2 regions of the Cnuibacter physcomitrellae genome follow, and region 1 is predicted to be linked to the other one. Evidence: riboswitches for the same ligand, from Rfam matches in the RefSeq annotation. Region 1 holds a riboswitch; the other holds the start of a gene.
The links. A riboswitch is a leader RNA that binds a small molecule or an ion and turns the genes downstream of it on or off. The one in region 1 is predicted to bind glycine.
Positions count from the first base shown of each region.

Region 2: it holds a riboswitch for glycine, as region 1 does, so the genes downstream of both, gcvT (glycine cleavage system aminomethyltransferase GcvT) here and IEX69_RS07095 (L-serine ammonia-lyase) in region 1, are expected to answer to the same signal.

Region 1 covers NZ_BMHD01000001.1:1,517,659-1,522,345, reverse strand. Annotated here, with positions in the region: gene IEX69_RS07095 (L-serine ammonia-lyase) at 542-1,927, opposite strand; glycine riboswitch at 2,068-2,158, opposite strand; gene IEX69_RS07090 (GNAT family N-acetyltransferase) at 2,228-2,764, shown strand; gene IEX69_RS07085 (NADP-dependent oxidoreductase) at 3,040-4,068, opposite strand; gene IEX69_RS07080 (DUF998 domain-containing protein) at 4,208-4,687, shown strand, end outside.
Region 2 covers NZ_BMHD01000001.1:888,266-892,952, forward strand. Annotated here, with positions in the region: gene gcvP (aminomethyl-transferring glycine dehydrogenase) at 1-346, opposite strand, end outside; gene gcvH (glycine cleavage system protein GcvH) at 351-728, opposite strand; gene gcvT (glycine cleavage system aminomethyltransferase GcvT) at 730-1,851, opposite strand; glycine riboswitch at 1,907-2,004, opposite strand; glycine riboswitch at 2,005-2,093, opposite strand; gene IEX69_RS04225 (tetratricopeptide repeat protein) at 2,124-4,687, opposite strand, start outside.

The DNA of each region.
Region 1 (4,687 bases):
GGTCGGGCCGGAGCGACTTCGTGGATCTGGCAGTTGTGGCGGGTTCACGGGGCGGTAGGTCGCCACGAGTGTCAGATTCGTGAGCTGCCATCGTCCGAGAGGGCGCACGCGGCGCCAGTCGGACAGTGGATCTGACAGTCGTGGTGGCCTCTTTGAGCGCAAGGTCGCCACCAGTGTCATATCCGTGCCCTAGTCGGTCAGGGCGCAGGCGGCGCCAGCCGGGCCGCTGATCTGACAGTAGTGGTGGCCTCCTTGAGTGTGAGGTCGCCACGAGTGTCAGATCCATGGCCTGCCCTGGTGAGGCGCGTCGAGAGGTGGCCGCGTGGGATCGGGCTGTTGGATCTGGCAGTTGTGGTGGGGTCGTCGGGCGGGAGGTCACCACGCGTGCCAGATCCGTTGCTGCTCTCGTGCGAGAGAGCGCAGGGGGTGCCACTCAGGCCGCGGATATGACAGTTGTGGTGGCCTCCGCCAGCGCGAGGCCGCCACGAGTGTCAGATCGGCACTCGCGCCCGCGGACCGCGCCCGCGGGCCGCGGAGGGGGTCAGCACTCGACGACGTGGACGCCGACGGTGAGGGCGAGGCCGCCGCGGGCGGTCTCCTTGTACTTCGAGTGCATGTCCGCGCCGGTGAGGCGCATGGTCTCGATCACCTGGTCGAGCGACACGTGGTGGGCGCCGTCGCCGCGCAGGGCCATGCGCGCGGCGTTGACGGCCTTGCCCGCCGAGATGGCGTTGCGCTCGATGCACGGGATCTGCACGAGTCCGCCGATGGGGTCGCAGGTGAGCCCGAGGCTGTGCTCCATGGCGATCTCGGCCGCGTTCTCGACCTGCGCGGGCGTGCCCCCGAGCACGGCGGCGAGACCCGCCGCCGCCATGGACGCGGCCGATCCGACCTCGCCCTGACAGCCGACCTCGGCGCCCGAGATCGACGCGCACTCCTTGATGATCGAGCCGATGGCGGCCGCGGTGAGCAGGAAGCGGACGGCCGCATCGTCGGGCGAGGCGAGGCCCGCCGGCGTGTAGTGGAGCGCGTAGTCGAGCACCGCGGGGATGATGCCCGCGGCGCCGTTGGTGGGGGCGGTGACGACCCGTCCGCCGGAGGCGTTCTCCTCGTTGACGGCCAGGGCGACGAGGTCGACCCAGTCGAGGGCGAAGGCCGGATCGCGTCCGGGATCCTCCTCCCGCAGCCGGGCGAACCACTCGGCGGCTCGGCGGCGCACCTCGAGCCCTCCGGGCAGCGTCCCCGATCGGGTCATGCCACGCTCGGCCGAGCCGCGCATCGCGTCGCGGATCGCCAGCAGTCGCGCTCGCACAGCGGAGGCGGTGCGCCCGCCCGCGACCTCGACGCCCATCATGACCCCGGCGATCCCGTCGGCGTCCTCCGACGCGCGATCGAGCAACTCCGCGGCCGAGTGGAACCCGACGCCCGTGCTACCGGACGTCACGCCCCGCAGCGGCGCCGCACCGTCCTCGACCACGAAGCCGCCGCCGACGGAGTAGTACGTGCGCGAGGCGAGCATCTCGCCCGACGCGTCGAGCGCCGTGAGCGTGAGCGCGTTCGGATGCTCCGGGAGCATCCGGTGCGTGAGGACGATGTCGCCCTCCGCCAGCGGGAGCGTCGGCCCGCCGGCGAGCCGGATCCGCCCCGACGCCCGCCAGCGAGCGACCCGGTCGTCCTTCTCGTCGGGATCGATCGTCTCGACGTCGTGCCCCTCGAGCCCGAGCATCACCGCGGGCAGCGTCCCGTGACCGCGCCCCGTGGCCGCGAGCGAGCCGAACAGCTCCACGCGGATGCGCGCCACGCGCGACAGCAGCTCCTCCTCGGCGAGGAGGGCCGAGAAGCGCGCCGCGGCCCGCCAGGGCCCGACGGTGTGCGAGCTCGAGGGGCCGATGCCGATCGAGAAGAGGTCGAACGCGCTGATGGTCACGGAGGCTCCTTGATCGGGCCCGGTGTGGCCGGGCGTCGTCGCCTCCCCGCTCTGTCCTGTGACCTGAGAGCCCCGGAGCCCGGGGGCTCCTTCCACCTTCGGTAAGCGCCGTGTCGAACGCCGCTGTTCTCCAGAGTCGCCTCGCCGCCGCGGTGTGGGGCCTGAGAGATTCCCGGGGAGGGTTTGCTCCTACGGCACCTTCTCGGGAGAAGGATCTCCCGCGGCAGGTCGTCAGCGCTCTCAGCTTACTCCGCCGTCCGGCGTGACGAGGGGTCGGATGCGCGCCGCTAGGGTGGAGAGGTGGTCGAGGTCAGGCGTGCGGTGGCGAACGATTCAGCGGCTCTGGCGAGGGTGGCGGCCGCCACGTTCCCGCTGGCCTGCCCGCCCGGATCCGACCCCGCCGACATCGCCGACTTCATCGCCGCGAACCTCACGGAGGAGCGCTTCGCCGAGTACCTCGCCGACCCGGCCAGGGTCATCACGGTCGCCGAGGGGGAGGCCGATCGCTCCGAGTTCGCGGGCTACACGATGCTCGTCGAGGGTGATCCGTCGGATGCGGATGTCGCGTCCGCGCTGCGCCTGCGACCCACGATCGAGCTGAGCAAGGTGTACGTACGCGAGCAGTACCACGGGGCCGGGGTGTCCCGGCGGCTCGTCGACGCGACGATCGCCGCCGCCCTCGACACGACCGCGAAGGGCGTCTGGCTCGGGGTGAACGACCGGAACGCCCGCGCGGTGCGCTTCTACGAGAAGTCGGGGTTCGAGCGGGTCGGCCGCAAGACCTTCCGGCTCGGCTCCACCCTGGAGAGCGACTTCGTGATGGAGCGCCCGCTCTGACCCGGCCGTCCGAGCGGCACGGGCAGCCCGCGCGGCACGGGCAGCGCGAGCGGCGGGGGCATCGCGGTCAGCGCGGAGGCCGCGGAGACGCCGCGAGCGCCTGAGCTCCGCGGGTTCCGCCCGCCGCGAGCACGAACGACTGCGCTCACGCCGTCCTCCCCGCTCGGAGCGGGCGCAACCCGCACCAGGCCGGCGGCGAGCGGCCCACGGCGGCGGCGCGAGCGGCCCGCGGCGGCGCGAGCGGCGCGAAGCCCCGGGACGGCCGCAGCCCGCCCCTAGAGGGGCAGGGCGCCGACCTGCAACACGACCTTGCCGCGCGTGTGACCCGACTCGATCGCCCGGTGCGCGTCCGCGGCCCGGTCGAGCGGGAAGACCTCCTCGACGTGCACTCGCACGTCTCCGGAGTCGAGCAGCCGGGCGATCACGGCGAGCGTCGACGCATCCGGGATGAACTTGTAGGTGGACGAGCGCACCCCGGCGGCCGCCGCGTCCGCGGCGAGCGTGTCCCAGCTCCCCGTGGGCGCGTTGACCAGGAGCCCGCCGGGACGCAGCACGGTGAGCGACCGGGTGCCGGTCTCGTCGTGCACGTTGCCGATGAGGTCGATCACCACGTCGATGCCGGACAGCACCTCGTCGAACCGGGTGCTGGTGTGGTCGATGACCTCCGCGGCGCCCAGCCCGCGGAGGAACGAGAGGTTCCGCGGCGACCCCGTCGCGATGACGTGGGCTCCGAAGTACGCGGCGAACTGGACCGCGAAGTGCCCGACGCCCCCGGCGCCCGCGTGCACGAGCATCCGCTGGCCCTCGTGGGCCTTCGCGACGTCGACGACCATGCCCCACGCGGTGAGCGCCGCGAGCGGCACCCCCGCCGCCTCGACGAGGGTCAGCGCCTTCGGCGCCTTCGTCACCTGCAGCGAGGGCACGGACACGTACTCGGCGTAGGACCCCTGACCTCGCGGCACCGACATCACGCCGAAGACCTCATCGCCCACGCTGAGCGGATGCGCGGCGTAGGGCGTCTCGACGACCACGCCCGCGAAGTCGTAGCCGAGCACGTACGGGTAGCCCTCGATCGCGGCGGACACTCCGCGCCCCGACCGCGTCTTGGCGTCGATCGGGTTCACGCCCGCGGCGGCGACGTGCACCAGCACCTCGGAGTTGATCCGCAGCGGGACGGCGACCTCGGCGACCTCGAGCACCTCGGCGTCGCCCGCATGCGGCATGACGGCGGCGCGCATGGTGGTGGGGACTTCCGGGGCAGGGCTCGGGGCGAGTGTTCCCGATGCGGTCCACTGGTCGAGCATGTGGTGCCTTTCTGGTCGAGCGGTGGCGCGATGGGGCTCGGGCGACCCGCGTCGCTGCGTTGAAGGCCACCGTAACCGGCCAATGATTCGCCGGTGTTACACCGATGTCACTGCGGTGGAAACTCGATAGCCTGGCCCGATGACCCGCACGAGCCTCCGTACCGCGGCGCTCGTGATCGCGGCGGGGGCCGCGCTGACCGGGCTCGTGCTCATCTGGGTGGCGCGACTCAGCGCGACCCGGTTCCTCTACGTCAGCGAGCTCGGCGCCGACGGCGAGCCCACGGCGGTCGTCTTCCGCTGGGCGATGACGCTGGTCGCGGCCTCGGCGGCGATCACGGCCGTCTGGGCGGGCAGCATCCGGCCCGGGGTGCGCTGGATGGCCTCGGTGGCTCCGCCCGTCGTGCTTGCCGTCGCCGCGGTGAGCTTCGGCGTGGCCTCGCAGGTGACGTGCACGAGGTACTGCCCGATCCCGTACGGACCGTCCTTCACCTGGCAGGACTTCACTCACACCTCCTTCGCGGTCGTGGGCTTCGCCGCCGGGTGCTTCGTGATGCTCCAGGTCGCGGTCGACCGCGCGCACCGCACGCTCGCGCGGTTCTCGATCGCGTCCGCGGTCGCG
Region 2 (4,687 bases), 630 kb from region 1:
GCCGGCCCTGCGAGATCTCGGGCTGGTACGGCGTGTACGCGGTGTACCAGCTGGGGTTCTCGAGCACGCACCGCGTGATCACCGCCGGCGTGACGGTGTCGTAGTAGCCGAGGCCGAGGAACGAGCGGTTCACCCGGTTCAGGGAGGCGAGGGCCCGCAGCTCGGCGAGGGCCTCGCGTTCCGAGGCGGGGACGGGCAGGGCGTCGAGCGACGAGGTCTGCTGGATCCCGGTCGGGATGGCGGCACGGACCAGCGCGTCGACGCTCTCGTAGCCGAGCGTCTCGAGCATGCGCGCCTGAGCTGCCGAGTCCGTTCCGATGTGGCGGGAGACGAAGCCGTCGGTCATGCGGTCAGCGTCCGATCAGGGCGGCGTACTCGGCCGCCGTCAGGAGCGCGGGCTGCTCGGCGAAGCGCACCTTGAGCAGCCAGCCCGCGCCGTAGGGATCGCCGTTCACGGTCTCGGGCGCGGCCTCGGCGTCGGCGTTCTTCTCGAGCACGGTCCCGTCCAGGGGCGAGAAGAGCTCGCCGACGGACTTGGTGGACTCGATCTCGCCGACCACGGCGCCGGAGCTCACGTCAGCTCCCTCGTCCGGGAGGTCGAGGTAGACGATGTCGCCGAGCTGCTGCGCGGCGTAGTCGGTGATCCCGATCGTGGCGGTGTCGCCGTCGATGCGGACCCACTCGTGCTCGGCGGTGTAGCCCAGGTCGTCGGGGAGTGCGTCGGTCATGTCAGTCCTTCTTCCGGCGGTAGAACGGGAGGGAGACGACCGTGACGGGGAGGCGGCTCCCCCTCAGGTCGACGTACAGGGTGGTGTCGGAGGCGGCGGACGCGGGGTCGACGTACGCCATGGCGATGGGGTGGCCGAGGGTCGGCGAGAGCGCGCCGCTCGTGATCTCGCCGATCGGATCCGTCGCGGACTCGTCGGGGAAGACCGCGTATCCCGCCCGGGGTGCTCGGCGCCCCTCCCCGACGAGACCGACCAGGCGGCGCTCATCCGGACCGAGGGGAGAGCGGGCGGCCTCGGCGCCCGGAGCCGTCGAGCTCGCGGCGACGACCCGCGCCAGGGCGGCCTGAGGCGGTCGGATGGAGGTGCCGAGCTCGTGCCCGTAGAGCGGCATGCCCGCCTCGAGGCGGAGCGTGTCGCGAGCGGCGAGGCCTGCGGCGACCAGCCCGAGGGGCTCTCCCGCATCGCGAAGAGCACGCCACAGCGCGGCGGCCTCGCTCGCGGGGATCGAGATCTCGAACCCGTCCTCGCCCGTGTAGCCCGTGCGGGCGAGGAGCACCGGTGTCGCGCCGAACGAGCCGGCGGCGATGCGGTAGTAGCCCAGGGAGCCGAGGTCGTCGACCTCGAGGCCCTGGGTCTCCGCGAGCACCTGCGCGGCTTGGGGCCCCTGGACGGCGATGAGGGCGCGGTCGTCCAGGTCGGTGACGATCACGTCGAGCCCCTCGACGCGCTCTCGGACGGAGCGGACGACGACGTCGTGGTTCGCGGCGTTGGCGATGACGAGCACCTCGTCGTCGGCGAGCCGGTAGACGACGACGTCGTCGAGGACGCCCCCGTCGTCGTCGAGCAGGAGGGAGTACTTCGCCCGGCCGGCCTCGAGGTCCTGGACGCGAGAGACGAGGGCGTGGTCCGCCGCCTCCGCCGCGGCCGGACCGGTCAGGGTGAACTGCGCCATGTGCGACAGGTCGAACAGGCCCGCCGCCTCACGGACGGCCCGGTGCTCGGCGAGGTCGCTGTCGAAGCGGACCGGCATCGACCAGCCGGCGAAGTCGACGAAGGAGGCGCCCGCCGCCTCGTGCTCGGCCTGGAGCGGGGAGGGTCGGGAGGGGGACGATTCGGGGGGCATGAGCTCTCCAGCGTGCGCGGAGCACGACGCCGACGGCGTCGCGCTGGTGGCGAAGAACTCCCCCTCTGTCATCGGGCCTGAGAGCTTCACCGCGTGAGCGGCTTTCACCATCGGCGAGCCCGCATCGGTGCGCGGACTGCTTTCCAGAGCGGCCTGGTCACAGCGGTACGAGGACCTGAGAGATTATCGGGGAGGATTGCTCCTTCGGTGCCGGCTCGAGCCGGCTCTCCCGCTGTGACGTGTGGGCCCGTTGTTCGATTGTGGTTGCGAGTCTAGCCGGGTCGGGCCTCGGCGGTCGAGGGCTCGCCGGAGGCCGCGGCCTCGCGGCCGTCGAGCCGCGCGAGCTCCTGCTCGGCGGCGCGCCCGTCCGGCCCCGGCGCCGCCGCCGCGAGCGCCAGCTCCGCGCGTGCCTCCTCGGGCCTGCCGACGAGCATCAGCATCCGGCCGGCGAAGAGCCGGAGTCGCGCCGAGCAGGCGGGTTCGCCGATCCGGGTGAACTCGTCGGCGGACACCCGTGCCGCTTCGATCGCCGCGTCCTCGTCGCCCAGGTCGTCGAGCACGCGGGCTCTGGCCTCGAGGGTGCGGGCCCGGAGCGCTCGGTCCGTCACCGCGGCGCGGACGGTCGCGACCGCGTCGATCTCCTGCAGGGCGTGCCTGTCACCGAGTGCCGCGAGCGCCCGTGCCGCACGCAGCCGCAGCTCGACGAGCTCGTCGGGGTCGCCGAGCCGGATCGCCGACGCCCGTGCCGCATCGAGGAGGTCGACGGCCTCCTCGCTCCCCTGGTCGGCGAGCAGCTCGCCGAGGGTCAGCTCCAGCTCGAGGCGGCGGCGGCGCATCCGTTCTCGTTCGACCGGGGAGGGACCGGCCGCAGTGGCGGTCGCATCGGCGATCGCGGAGGCGAACGCGTCCGTGTCCGCGTCCGTACCCGCGTTCGCGGAGGTGGCGTCCGTTGCGTCGTCGACGGCGGCGAAGTGCTCGAGGGCGACACTCCAGGCACAGTAGGCGGCTGCGTCGTCATCGTCGTCGCGGCACGCCCGGCCCAGGAGCCAGAGGACCTCCGCCGTGCTCGGACCGTGCTCGCTGCGTGCGGCGTGCTCCAGCACCCCCTCGAGCTCCGCGCGGGCCTCGTCGCCCCGCCCCGCGAGCACGAGAGCGGAGGCCAGCTCGAAGCGGGCCGCCAGGGCGTCCGGCCGGCCGATCGTCACGGCGATCCGCGCGGCCGTCCTCCGCGCCTCGACCGCACCGTCGAGCTGGCCCGCGTCCGTCAGGAGGGCGGCCAGGAGCCCGCAGGTGTCGATCATGCCGTCGTGGTCCCCGAGCTCCGTGTGGACCGCGAGCGCCCGGTCGGCCTCCGCCACCCCGTCGTCCGCTGAGCCCAGCGCGAGATGGGCGTGCGAGCGGTGCAGGTGGGCGGCGGCCCGGATCCCGCGGTCTATCCGCTCGACGAGCACGTCGCCGAGAAGGGTGAGGGCACCCCGGTGGTCCCCTGCGGCACCCCTCGCGCGGGCACGCAGCAGCAGCGCTCTCGCCCGCAGCTGCTGAGAGGGGTGCGCCGTCGACGCCCTCGTGACCGCCTCGCCCAGGAGCCGGTCTGCCTCGCGCCACCGCCCCCTCTTCAGCTCCACGCCCCCGTACGCGAGGAGGAGGCGCGCCAGGACGGGGTCTGCGAGACCGAGACCGCGGGAGCGCTCGAGGGAGTCGGCGAAGCGCTGGAGCGCATCCGGGGCATCACCGCCGAACAGGAGCAGCCCGAGCTGCAGGTCGAGCTCCGCCTCATCGTCGAGGTCGTCGACGACGAGGCACTCGAGTCGACGCTCCAGTTCCTCCTCTGCCGCCCGCAGCGCGCCCTGGTCGACCAGGAGCCTCACCCTGAGCTCGAGCAGGGTCGCCCGCTCGTCGCGGTCGGCGCACAGCAGTCCCTCGTCGATGAGCCGGCGGGCCTCATCGGCCCGTCCCGCGGATGCGTGCTCACGTGCGGCGGTCAGCGAGGCCAGCGTGTCGGGCAGCACGTCCTCGTCCCGGCGGGCAGCGCCGGATCCCCTGGGCAGTGCCGCACGGGTCGCGATGACCGTACGCGGTCCGTGTCCGGTCGCTCGATCGCGTTCGACCCGCGCCACGCTCGCGGTCACCCCGTCGCGAGAGTCGAAACGCCCGGCGAGATCACGGGCTCGTGCCCAGACCGCCCGCCCGAGCGTGGCGGTCGTCCAGGCGCCCACGCGGGGGCCGATCAGCGCCGAGAACGCGGGATGCTCGGCGAACGGCACGGCGGCGGAACCTCGCCCCGCGCGGGTGAGCGCGTCGAGCAGCCCGCCCAGGCCGACGAGGAGGTCGACGACCTGCTCCGTCGACCGCTCGTGCCGGGCCAGTCGCTGCACCGCCGAGACGGCGAGCGCGAGGCCGTCCTCGAGGTCCGAGACGACGGCGCTCAGGCCGATCCGAGCTCCCAGGATCGACAGGCCGCCGGTCGTCGACGATCGGCCGAGCTCGTCGGACAGCTGCAACGCGGTGGTCGTCCTCCCCTGACGCACCAGCGGGAGCAGCAGGGCCGCGGCGGCAGCCTCGGGTTCGGTCGGGCAGCCGTCGTCGTCCAGCCGGAGCGCCTCGAGCTCGGCGACGGCAGCTGCCTCCCGGCCCGCGACGAGGTGACGACGCAGCTCCACGGCGTGCGCGCATCCTCGGCAGCAGACCCCCGGTCGGCCCTCGACCGAGCGGAGGAAGCGTTCACGAGCCGCTCCGTCGCCTCCGCCGGAGCGGAGCGACCACTCGTAGCGGGCCAGGAAGCACGGGGCGAGGTCGGCACCGGCCGCCGAGTAGACGTCGACCATCTCGTCGAGGG